One region of the Micromonospora sp. WMMA1923 genome, then DNA from elsewhere that is predicted to be linked to it. Evidence: riboswitches for the same ligand, from Rfam matches in the RefSeq annotation. Region 1 holds a riboswitch; the other holds the start of a gene.

Region 1 (5,816 bases):
GCCGCGGTCGACGTGGCGATCCCCTCGGCCGACACGATCATCCAGGTCGACGAGAACGAGTGCATCACCGACATCCCGGTGCGCTCCCGGCTGCGCCGGGGGCAGACCCCGCAGGCGTTCCGCTCGCAGACCATCCGCGAGGCGTACCGGCTGGCCGCCGACGACCCGCACTTCGCCGCCACCGACGACTGCGGCGTGGTACTGCGCTACCTGCCCGGCACCCCGATCAAGGTGATCGACGGCTCGGACGAGAACATCAAGGTCACCCACCCGGTGGACGTGCACCTGGCGGACAAGCTGTTCCAGCTCGCCGCCGCCCAGGTGCCCCGGCTGACCGACCCGCGCAGTTACTCCGAGGAGCTGGCCGGGCGGACGATCGTGGTCTTCGGCGGCAGCTACGGCATCGGCCACGAGCTGACCGAGCTGGCCCGCCGCTACGGCGCCCAGGTGTTCCCGTTCAGCCGCTCCGGCACCGGCACCCACGTGGAGCAGGCCACCGACGTCGAGGCGGCGTTGAAGACCGCGTTCGAGGCCACCGGGCGCATCGACCACGTCGTGGTCACCGCGGGCATCCTGGAGAAGGGCGCCCTGGTCGACATGGACGAGGCGACCATGGACCGGGTCCTGCAGGTCAACTTCGTCGGGCCGGTCACCATCGCCCGGCAGTCGCTGCCCTACCTGCAGCAGACCAAGGGTCAGCTGCTGCTCTACACGTCCAGCTCCTACACCCGGGGCCGCTCCCAGTACGCGCTCTACTCCTCCACCAAGGCCGCCCTGGTCAACCTGACCCAGGCGCTCGCCGACGAGTGGGCCGAGCTGGGCGTCCGGGTCAACTGCATCAACCCGGAGCGCACCGCCACCCCGATGCGGACCCGGGCCTTCGGCGAGGAGCCGGAGCACACCCTGCTGGCCGCCGAGACCGTCGCGCAGGCCTCGCTGGACGTGCTGATCTCCGAGCTGACCGGGCAGGTCATCGACGTCCGGCGGGCACCCGGCGAGGCCCCGGCGGCGGCGACCGTGCCGAGTCAGGCCACCCGGCCCTCCGCCGTGGTGACCGGCTGAGCCGGCGCCCACCCCCCGAGCGCGACCGGAAAGCGGAGTGACATGCGTGGTGACCTGGTCAGGAAGCTGATCGCCAGGTGCCTGACCACCGGCCTGGCCCTGCTCGCCTTCGGCGTCGTCGCCCTGACCGGGGCCACCGGCTGGGGGCTGGCGCTGGCCGTGGCGACGCTGGCCGCCGCCGCCTGGGAGCGCCGGGTCCGGCCCGCCGCCGACGTGCTGCCCGAGACGACCCTGGTGGCGGCGGGCGTCCTGGTCGGCTACGCCCGCCGGCTCGACGCCGGCTTCGATCCGGTGCTGGCGGTCACCGCGCTGGCGGTGCTGGGGCTGATCCTGTTCGCCGGGCCGCTGCGCGAGGCCGGCCTGCTGGAGCTGCGGGCGGCCAACCTGCCGGTCCGGCAGTGGTCGGCGACCATCGCCGCCCAGCTGGGCAACGCCGTGCTGGCGCTGCTCGCGGTGGTGGCCCTGGCCGCCCTGCTGGTGCTGCCGGCGGTGGTGGCCCTGCTGGCCACCCTCGTCGTCGGTGCCGCCGCCGGTACGGTGGCCCTGGGCCTGGCCCGGGGCCGGCTGCGTCCACAGGCGGGCACCCCGGTGGGGCGGGCGCTGCGCCGGCACCAGCCGGAGTTCCTGCTCTACTTCTCCGCCCCGCCCGGCTCGGAGTACCAGGTCACCATGTGGCTGCCGTACCTGGAACGACTCGGCCGCCCGTTCCTGGTGGTGCTGCGGGAGCCGGAGTTCCTCGGTCCGGTGTCGGCGGCCACCAGCGCCCCGGTGGTGTTCTGCCCGACGCTCAAGGCGCTGGACGAGGTGCTGGTGCCGAGCCTGCGGGTGGCCTTCTACGTCAACCACGGCGCGAAGAACAGCCACTGCGTACGGTTCACCCAGCTGACCCACATCCAGCTGCACCACGGCGACAGCGACAAGGCGCCGAGTGCCAACCCGGTGTCGGGGATCTTCGACCGGATCTTCGTCGCCGGGCCGGCGGCCATCGAGCGGTACGCCCGCGCCGGGGTGGCCATCCCGGCCGAGAAGTTCGAGGTGGTCGGCCGCCCGCAGGTGGAGGCGATCCAGGTCCGGCGGGAGCCGGTCACCGCATCGGCCAACCCGACCGTCCTCTACACCCCCACCTGGACGGGGCACCACGCCGACGCCAACTACTGCTCGCTGCCGGTGGCCGAGGGGCTGATCCGGGCCCTGCTGGCCCGGGGTGCCACCGTGATCCTGCGGGCGCACCCGTACACCACGCAGAACCCGACCTCGGCCCGGCAGTTGGCCCGGGTGACCGAGCTGCTCGCTGCGGACCGGTCCCGCACCGGCCGGCAGCACGTCTTCGGCGCGGCCAGCCGGGAGCTGACCCTGACCGAGTGCGTCAACCGTTCCGACGCGTTGATCTCCGACGTCTCCGGGGTCATCTCCGACTACCTCTACTCGGGCAAGCCGTACGCGGTCACCGACATGCTGGGCGACGACCGGTTCGTCGAGCGGTTCCCGCTGGCCGCCTCCGGCTACCTGCTGCGGCGGGACCTGGCCGACGTCGAGGAGGTGCTCACCCGGTTGCTGGAGACCGATCCGGCGGCGTCGGCCCGGTGGGCCACCCGGGCGCACTACCTCGGTGACTTCCCGGCCGAGACGTACGCCGAGGTGTTCCTGGCCGCCGCCCGGCGGCACCTGGAGCCGGGCTGGAGCCCGCCGGAGCCCCGGGCCACGCCGTCGCAGGCCGGCGGGGGCGTACGCCTCTCCCCCACCGGCTGAGGCCCCCTACCGGCGGAGACCCACCCCGCCCGGTACGACGACCGACGCCGGTCCCCCCGTGACGGGGGGACCGGCGTCGTTGGTCTCCGGGCCGGCCCCGGTGTGCGGGGCCGGGCCGGGCGAGGAGCGGGCAGCCTGGTCAGGCGGAGTAGCCGCGGGTGGCGATCCAGTCGGCGAGCGCGGAGGTGGACATCCAGTAGAGCGCGTTGCCCGGGTCCGCCGAGTCGGAGATCCGGACCGTCCGGCCGTTGTCGCGGTAGCCGACCACCGCGACGTAGTGCCCGCCGGGGAAGGAGTGCCAGCCACCGGCGACGTCGGTGGCGGTGCCGGCGACGTTCACCACCGGGCTGCGGCCGGCGGCGATCGCGGTGACCACGTCGTCGACGAGCCGGTCGGTCTGGGCCGCGGTGGCGGCACCGCCGGGGATCATCCGGGTCCGGTACGGCGCCCCGTCGACCAGTTGGTTGAGCACCCGGGTGGTGTCGGCGGCGGAGTTGGTGCCGAACTCGGTGGTGCCGAGCATCCCGGCCAGGGTGTCCTGGCTGCGCTCGATCCCGGCGGCGTTGAGCGCGTTGCGCACCGCGGCCGGGCCGCAGTAGAAGTACGTGGTCTGCGCCTGGTAGACGTGGTCGAGGACCTTCGACGCCGGCGGCTTGGGCGCGGCCGGGCGGGTCAGGTCGGGGTCCGGCGCGGCGGAGCTGGCGGCGGCGACCGGCTTGGCGGCCCGCGACGGCGCGGCCGAGGGCGATGCGGCCGAGGGCGATGCGGCCGACGGGGACGCGGCCGACGGGGACGCGGTGGCGGTCGGCGACGGGGCGGCGGTGGTCAGCGAGGGGGCCACGCTCGCCGGCACCCGCAGTTCACTGCGGGCGGCGATCTCGCCGGCCTGCGGCGCCACCTCGGCCACCGCGCTGGGCTGCTGCCGGTCGGGCTCCGGCCGGTCACCGGTGGCGATCAGCAGACCGGTGCCCGAGGCCACCACGAGGGTCGCGGCCGAGGCGGCGACGACCTGGTACGAACGGTCCACAGCGAGTCGACGGAACTGCCGTTTGAGGGGGTGAGGCACGGGGAATGGAACTCCTTCCGGTGCCGCCTACCGGGTTAGCTGACGGATTCGGGCGGGAAGAATTCGCCCTACCGCGAGCCGTGGCTGCGCGGATTCACCCCAGTGGTGCTGCGGGTCCCCGGTTCGTCGTACGACGATTGAGCGGGTCGACGCGGCGGTCGCGCTTGTGCGAACGGGAACCGCGCCGGACCGCAGCGACACTACTGGCCGACATTTCTCCTGCCAACCCCACTTCACCTGCGGAAACCTTGATCAGCGAAGTACCCGACAACCCATTAACCCGCTGACGTGACTCAATGGGACGAGCGTTTGTGACGGCACCGGTGGTCGACAACCGGACGACCGGTGAGCATCGTCGGGAAAAACCCGGCAGCATTCGGCCCGGATGTGTCGGGTGCCCGAATCCGAGACCCCTGTGACCGGGGTCACGGGAATTTTGGCGTCAGTCGGTCCGACCGGTGCCGGCGGGTGCCGATCCGGGCCGACCGTCACCGGCGGGCACCGACTCCGACCGGCGGGCACCGGCGGGCACCGGCCCCAGCCCGCGGTCACCGGCGGACGCGGCCCGGCGGGGTGGGCCGAACAGCCGCATCATCGGGTTCTCCACCCAGCGGTGCAGCATCGCGGCCAGCCCCAGGTTGACCAGCAGGAAGGCGACCACCGCGAACGGCCCCCACCAGCCGGGCAGCCCGACACCGTAGTGGCCGGTGAGCCGCAGCACGGTGACCATCACCAGGACGTGCACCAGGTAGAAGGCGAACGAGACCTCGCCGAGCCAGACCAGCGGCCGGGACCGCCACGGCGAGGGCCGCCGGTGCACGTCGGCGTCTGCGGCGGCGGTGATCACCAGGATGTACGCCACCGACAGCAGCCCGGCCCAGAGCTCGGCCCGGATCCACTGGCCGGCGACCACCCAGGTCGCGACGAAGACGATCGTGGCCACGGTGAGCCGGGGACCACGCCAGCTGCCCCGCCGCATCAGCTCGGCCGCGGCGACGCCCATCCAGAACTCCAGCGACCGGGTGATCGGGAAGACCTGGGTGAACCACCAGCGGTTCTCCTCGGCGACCAGCAGCTGGGCCGGCCAGAGCGCCACGATCAGCAGCGGCACGGCGACCACCACTGCCCAGAGCGCCCCGGGGCGGGCCCGCCGGATCCACGGCAGCGCGAAGGGCAGGCAGAGGTAGAAGAACATCTCGCAGGCGAGCGACCAGCTGACCGTGTTGATGCTGTAGAAGATGCCGGGGGTCGGGTCCCAGGCCTGGATCAGCACCAGGTTGCTCAGCGCGGCCCGGAGGCTGACCGGGTCGGCGAACCAGAGGCCGACCAGCAGGGCCACCGCCCACATCAGGATGTGGTTGGGATAGATCTTCGCCGCCCGGCGACGCCAGAACGCCCGCCGGGTGTCCTCCGGCCGGGCCGACCAGACCAGCACGAAACCGCTGAGGATGAAGAAGAACTGCACGCCGGAGAGGCCGAGCGTGAAGATCCGCTCCAGCACGGCCTGGTGTCCCGGCTCGGCGACGACCCGCATGGTGGCCGCGTGGAATCCGAAGACCAGCAGGGCCGCGATCCAGCGCAGGCCGGTCAGCGAGGGCAGGCGGGACAGGGCCGACGGCGTACCGGTCGCCGCGACGCTGGTCATGCCGCTACGCCGGGCATGCTCGGGACCACCAGCACCACGTCTCCTCTTCCGGCGGCCGGGCATCGACCGCCGCGGGGCACCTTACCCGGGCCCGGGATGCCCGGTTCCGGCACATCCGACGATCATGATCACGGTGGGCACCTGGGTCCGCAGCGGACCGATGCCCTAAAATTCCGGTCTCCAGAGAGTTGACGATTCGGTTCGCCGAAGGGGCGGAAGTACGACGGGGCCGCACCGCTTCGCCTGCGGCGTCTGCCGGATGACCGCAGGCGCGGGAACGACGAGAGGGACCAG
Region 2 (5,816 bases), 4.9 Mb from region 1:
GGACGGGTGCCGGTGCGGCCGGCCGCCGGTCGGCGGCGTCGGCCGGTCAGGCCAGCGGGGGACCGCGCCGGGCGGGCAGACCCCGGACCGGCTCCGCCGCGGGCACCCGCACGGGCACCGGCACCACGGCCGGGGCGGTGCCGTCGACCCGGGGGGACGACGGCTGCTGCGGGAGGGCCACCTCGGTGACCCGATCCAGGCCCGGGGAGTCCGACCACGACTGCGCCCCGCCGTCGACCGCGAGGTGGTCGACGGGTCCGGTGCGGCTGTGGACCGGGCCGCGGTGGCCGGTCCCGAAGGGACCGTCGAGCACGAGGCGGCTGTCGGTCACGAGGCGGCCGTCGAGCACGAGGCGGCTGTCGGGCGCGGTGGCGCTGCCGGACCCGGCGGGTGCGGCGGACGCGGGCGGACCGGAGAGCGCGAGGGCCGCGCCACCGAGGCCGAGGGTGAGCACCAGGAGGGTCACCGCCAGGCGGGTCAGCTCCCGCAGCGTCACCGGCCACAGGGGGCGGGTGGACGTCACGGGCGGCATCCCACCAACCTAGCGCCCCGGCCCGGCCGGGACCAACCACGTGACCGGACCCATTCACTCCCTTGTGGACGCCGGCACCGGATGGCCCTTTGTCAACCGAGGTGGACGTACCTGGTGGGTCGGCCCGCACCCCGGGGTACGCCGTCAGTTACGACCGTGGGGTTGCCGTGGCCCGGAGGCGCCCAGTTGCTGATCGGTGGCAGCCGGCCGGGTGGCGGTGGTCGGCGGTGTCTGTCCAGGGTCCGGCGCGGCGGCCGACCGAAGGGCGGCGATCTCCGCGGTCGGTGCGGACGGCGACTTCCGAGCGATGAGCTTGTCGATGTGTGCGTCCGTGCCGAACGAGCCGACGTCGATCGCACCCACCCGCAGGTAGTTGTTGATCAGATCCTGGGTCTGCGGGGGGCAGGCCGGCGGGTAGGAGCCATGGTTCAGGACGTTCTTGATCGCGGTGTCCGGGTGGAGCGTCGTCCCGTCCGCGCTGGTGGCCGAGGCGGGCAGGGGCTTCTTCCAGTTCGCGGGTTCATCCAGGTGCTTCATGATGAACTCGCCGAGGTTCTCCCAGTACGTCGCCGGAGACGCCGGGTTGCTGTCCGCTTTTCGTGGCATGGCAGGCACGACGTGTCACCCGGGTTCCGGGTTCAGCCGCGGTGCCGACTTGTTCGGTGACCGGCGGTGAGGCTGGTCACCCGGTGGCGGTCCGGATCCGGTCAGGAGGGCGGGGCGGCGGGGGTGGATCGGGGTGCGGCATCGGCGGTGAAGAGGGCGAGCAGGTCACCCACCTGGCGGTCCGCCTCGGCCGGGTGCCGGAAGTGGCCGTCCGGATTGACGGTGTACTCGTTGCGCCGGCCCACCCGGGTGCGCCGCAGGTAGCCGCCGGCCTCCAGGTCGGCGACGATCGCCTGGGCGGCGCGCTCGGTGACCCCTACCTCGTCGGCGACGTCCCGGAGCCGGGCGGTGGGGTTACGCGCGATGGCGAGCAGGACGTGCGCGTGGTTGGTGAGGAAGGTCCAGTGCCGGGTGCTCCCGCTTCCGCGTGGTGTCGTCGCCATGTCCGTCAAGATACGACCAGCCTTCACGATCGTCGTTCGCGAGCCGGTCGACGTGAACCGTCGTCCCGACACCTGAAATGCATATCACGTATAGCTTGACGTGTCTTGCGCTGCGTGTGAACGTGGTGGCGGACCGCGTCCGTGGCGGACGGGGTCGACCGGTCACCTTCCGAAGGGTGAGGACGTTGATCTCCACTCCGTCGACCGGGTCGCAGTCGGACCCGGAGCTTCCTCCCGCCCAGCCGCCGTCGGCACAGCCCGATCCGCCGCAGACCCCGGAACAGGCGCTCGCCGAGCTGTACGCGGGCAACCGCAGGTTCGTCACCGGTACGCCGCGGCACCCCAACCAGGACGTCGGACACCGCACCGCGGTCGCCGGTGAACAGCACCCCTTCGCGGTCATCGTCGGGTGCTCCGACTCCCGGCTCGCCGCCGAGATCATTTTCGACCGTGGGCTGGGTGACCTCTTCGTCGTGCGGACCGCCGGCCACACCACCGGGCCCGAGGTGCTGGGCAGCGTCGAGTACGCGGTGACGGTCCTCGGCACGCCGCTGGTGGTGGTGCTGGGGCACGACTCGTGCGGTGCCGTGCAGGCGGCCGCGACGGCGGTCAGCACCGGGGCCCGGCCGCCGGGACATCTCGGCGCGGTGGTCGACGCGGTGGTGCCCAGCCTGCGCCGGGCCGCCGCCCAGGGAGTCGACGACCCGGCCCGGATCATCGACATCCACATCGCCCAGACCGTCGAGGAGCTGTTGGGCAACTCGGCCGTGCTGGCCGCCGAGGTGGCCGCCGGCCGCTGCACCGTGGTCGGCATGTCCTACCAGCTGGCCGCCGGAGAGGTGCGGACGGTGGCCGCCGCCCCGGCCGCCGGCTGACCCCGCCCACACCGGTCAGGACAGGCGAACGGGCCGCCCCCGCGTGGGGGACGGCCCGTTCGGTGTCTCGGGGTGGTCAGAGCAGCGAGACGTGTACGTGGTCGGTGTGGTTCGACGGTCCGCTGTAGGAGCTCCAGCCGGTGGCCGGGAACCAGATCTGCCGGTTCCAGATGACGTAGTAGATGCCCAGCCGGTCGGCGTTGCGTACCAGGAACGCGGTCAGGTTGTTGCCGTACATCCGGGTGTCGTTGTTGTGCCAGGGCGCGAAGCCGCTGTTCTGCAGCGACCAGTCACAGGCCCGGCCCTTGGGGTGCTCCCACGGGCCACCGGGGCGGTAGCAGCCGACGAACCGGTCGAAGCCGGCCCGCTTGACCTCCTTGTACATGTGCAGCGTGCGCGCCGTGATGCAACCGGAGGTGGTGGGGTCGTTCTCGGTACAGCTCATCGGGCGCCAGTTGCCGTTGGCGTCGCGGCCCGGGGCGATCTTGGCCACCGGTGACGTGGCCACCACCAGGCCCCCGGTCAGGCCGGTGCCGCCGACGAGGGCGAGCGACTTCTCCGCCTCCCGCTTCTGCTTGGCCATCACCGAGGCCTGCTTCTGCTGCTCGCGTACCTCGGCGTCCAGGGCCTGCTTGGCCTGATCGGCCTTGTCCTTGACCGTCTGCACCTCGGCCAGCTTTCGGGCGTTGACCATGTTCAGCTCGTCGAGCGCCTGGGCCCGCTGGACGAACGAGTCCGGCGCGTTGCTCTCCAGCAGCATGGCCATCCCGCCGATCCGGCCGCTGCGGTACGACTGGGCGGCGATCCGACCGACCTGCGGGGCCAGCTCGTCCAGCTCGTTCTGGGCGCGGCGCACCTCCATGTCGAGCTGCAGCTGCCGCTTCTTGGACTTCTCCAGCTTGGACTTGGCCTGGGTGTAGCTGCGGTTGGTCGTCTCGATGACGTCGTTGAGCAGCTTCGAGTCGCCGTCCTCGTGCCCCGAGGGCTGGGCGGGCTGAGCCATGGCCGGCAGCGGGCCGGAGAAGATGGCCAGTGCGGTGAGCACGGCCGCCGCCGGCGTCAACCAGCGGCGTAGGAGTGCCGTCACAGTCGTCCCTTCCGTCGGCCGCCGACCGGGTTAGCTGACGGGTTCGGGACGGAAGTGGCCCCTACCGCTGGTGCGGATTCACCCCATGTACCTGGTTCCCCGGCTCGCCGTTCGGCGATTGGGCGGCGGTACCGCTGGCGCGGGTGCGCGCCTTCGGCGGTGACCGGCAGCGAGGTTACCCGAGAGTCGGCGCTGGGATCTACGTCCGGATGCCGACTCAACGCGTAATTTCTCCGCGATGTCGCGTGACCAGTGATGTGCTTCTCATCAATGGAGTCGTCGGCGGTCACGCTGAGGAGTGTCACCATGCGGTGTCGGTGCTCCTTTCTTGGTCGGGCCACCTCGCGGGGGCGTCGGGGGACTGACTGGCGGCCCGGGGTGCGCTCAGTGCCTGGAGCGCGTCGTCCCGCGGTGCGGGCGGGCGGGCCGAGCCGGTGCCGCCACCAGGCGGGGTGGGGGCTCCGGCGGTGGTGGCGGCCCGGTCGGTGGCGGTGCCCCGACCGGCGGCGGTCACCAGCGCGGCGAGCGCGGTGGTGAGCGGTACGGCGGCGATCAGCCCGAGCGTGGCGACCGCGCTACGGACGATCTCCTGGGCCAGGAACTCGCTGGTCAGCACCTGACTGACCGGTCGGGAGTCGGCGACCAGCAGAAGCAGCAGAGGCAACGACGCGCCCGCGTACGCCAACACGATGGTGTTGACGACGGACGCGATGTGCGCCCGGCCGACCCGGGTGGCCGACCGGTAGAGCTGGAGCCGGGACAGTCCCGGGTTCGCGTGGGCCAGTTCGGTGACCGTGGCGGCCTGGGTGACCGTGACGTCGTCCAGCACCCCGAGGGAACCGATGATGATCCCGGCGAGCAGCAGCCCGTGCAGGTCGACGTTGCCCTGGAACATCGACAGGGTGGTGGCCTCCTCGGTGCCGTACCCGGTCAGGTGGGTGGCGGCGGTGGCCGCGCTGCCGAGCAGACCGGTGACCACCAGGCTGCCCAGCGTGCCGAGCACGGCCACCGAGGTCTGGGCGCTGATGCCGTGGGTGAGGTACAGCACCACGAACATGATCAGTGCGGCGCCGACCACCGCGACCAGCAGCGGTGACCGGCCGGCGCTGATGCCGGGCAGCACGAAGGTGAGCAGGATGGCGAAGCTCGCCACCAGGCCACCGAGCGCGGCCAGGCCGCGCCACCGGCCGAAGGCCACGATCGCGGCAGCGAAGAGGACGGCCAACCAGATCAGCGGCTTGCCCCGCTGGTGCTCGGCGATGTTGTAGCTGCTCGACTCGGGGTCGGCCGGATCGGTCAACTCCACCAGGACGATCTCGTCACCGACGGCGATGGTCGGCGCCCCCGGACCGTCCGGGATCGGCGTCTCGACCTGCTGCCCCTCGTCGGGTCCCTGCTCGACCCGGACGGTGGCGGTGCCGCACGGGCCCTCGGGGGCGGACGCGGGGCCCTCCGGGGTCGGCGCGGCAGGTGGGCACGCCTCGGTCACCACCCGGGTCACCGTGCCGTGGTACCGGGGCACGTCCCCGCCCCCGTCGACCTGCGGTGCCCGGTCCGGCCAGAGGATCAGCGCGGCGACCAGGGTGACGAGGAAGAGCGGCACCACGGTCGCGACGAGGACCCGCCGTACCCCCGGCGGGGTGGGCGGGGCGGGACGGCTGTGGTCGGCACCCATCTGCGACTCTCTCCAAACGATCCACGACGGATTACGTGTCGCCGCGCCGGTCGGTTCACTCGGCCGGCACACCGGTCCGGTTCGCGGCGTTGCGTGCCGGAGTGGTCACGGACTGCGAACCGGGGGCGGCGGTGGGACCCGGATGCCCGTCGCGGGAATGGTAGCCACTCGGCCGACGGGTGCGGAGGTTGTGGGTCAGCCGCGCTTCATCAGCCGGCCGACGGCGGCCATCATCTCGGTGGCCATCTCGTCGGCGTGCCCCTCGGCGGCGCCCTCCTGCATGCAGTGCCGGGCGTGCCCGTCCAGCAGGCCGAGAGCGACCTTGTCCAGGGCGGCCTGGATCGCCGAGATCTGGGTCAGCACGTCGATGCAGTAACGGTCCTCGTCCACCATCTTCTCGATGCCCCGGACCTGACCCTCGACCCGGCGCAGCCGAGCGAGAAGCTGGTCCTTGCTGGCGGTGTAGCCCCGGGTGGGGGGCGTCGAAGTGGTCATGTTCGCCAGGGTACGCCCTACCCCCGGCGGGTATTCCAGGACAAATTACCCCTACCCGGTAGTGGTTGAGATACCCCCCATGGGTATATGGTGGGCTCCGGTC

Evidence for each region. A riboswitch is a leader RNA that binds a small molecule or an ion and turns the genes downstream of it on or off. The one in region 1 is predicted to bind cyclic di-AMP.
Region 2: it holds a riboswitch for cyclic di-AMP, as region 1 does, so the genes downstream of both, ACN28G_RS28760 (coiled-coil domain-containing protein) here and ACN28G_RS06450 (C39 family peptidase) in region 1, are expected to answer to the same signal.

The regions. Positions count from the first base shown of each region.
Region 1 is NZ_JBMHLZ010000001.1:1,418,689-1,424,504, reverse strand. It holds gene ACN28G_RS06460 (bifunctional cytidylyltransferase/SDR family oxidoreductase) at 1-1,062, shown strand, start outside; gene ACN28G_RS06455 (CDP-glycerol glycerophosphotransferase family protein) at 1,105-2,811, shown strand; gene ACN28G_RS06450 (C39 family peptidase) at 2,951-3,877, opposite strand; cyclic di-AMP (ydaO/yuaA leader) riboswitch at 3,887-4,031, opposite strand; gene ACN28G_RS06445 (acyltransferase family protein) at 4,320-5,522, opposite strand.
Region 2 is NZ_JBMHLZ010000001.1:6,291,765-6,297,580, forward strand. It holds gene ACN28G_RS28740 (hypothetical protein) at 47-532, opposite strand; gene ACN28G_RS28745 (hypothetical protein) at 677-1,138, opposite strand; gene ACN28G_RS28750 (helix-turn-helix transcriptional regulator) at 1,240-1,581, opposite strand; gene ACN28G_RS28755 (carbonic anhydrase) at 1,878-2,456, shown strand; gene ACN28G_RS28760 (coiled-coil domain-containing protein) at 2,533-3,543, opposite strand; cyclic di-AMP (ydaO/yuaA leader) riboswitch at 3,548-3,678, opposite strand; gene ACN28G_RS28765 (YibE/F family protein) at 3,845-5,218, opposite strand; gene ACN28G_RS28770 (metal-sensitive transcriptional regulator) at 5,414-5,713, opposite strand.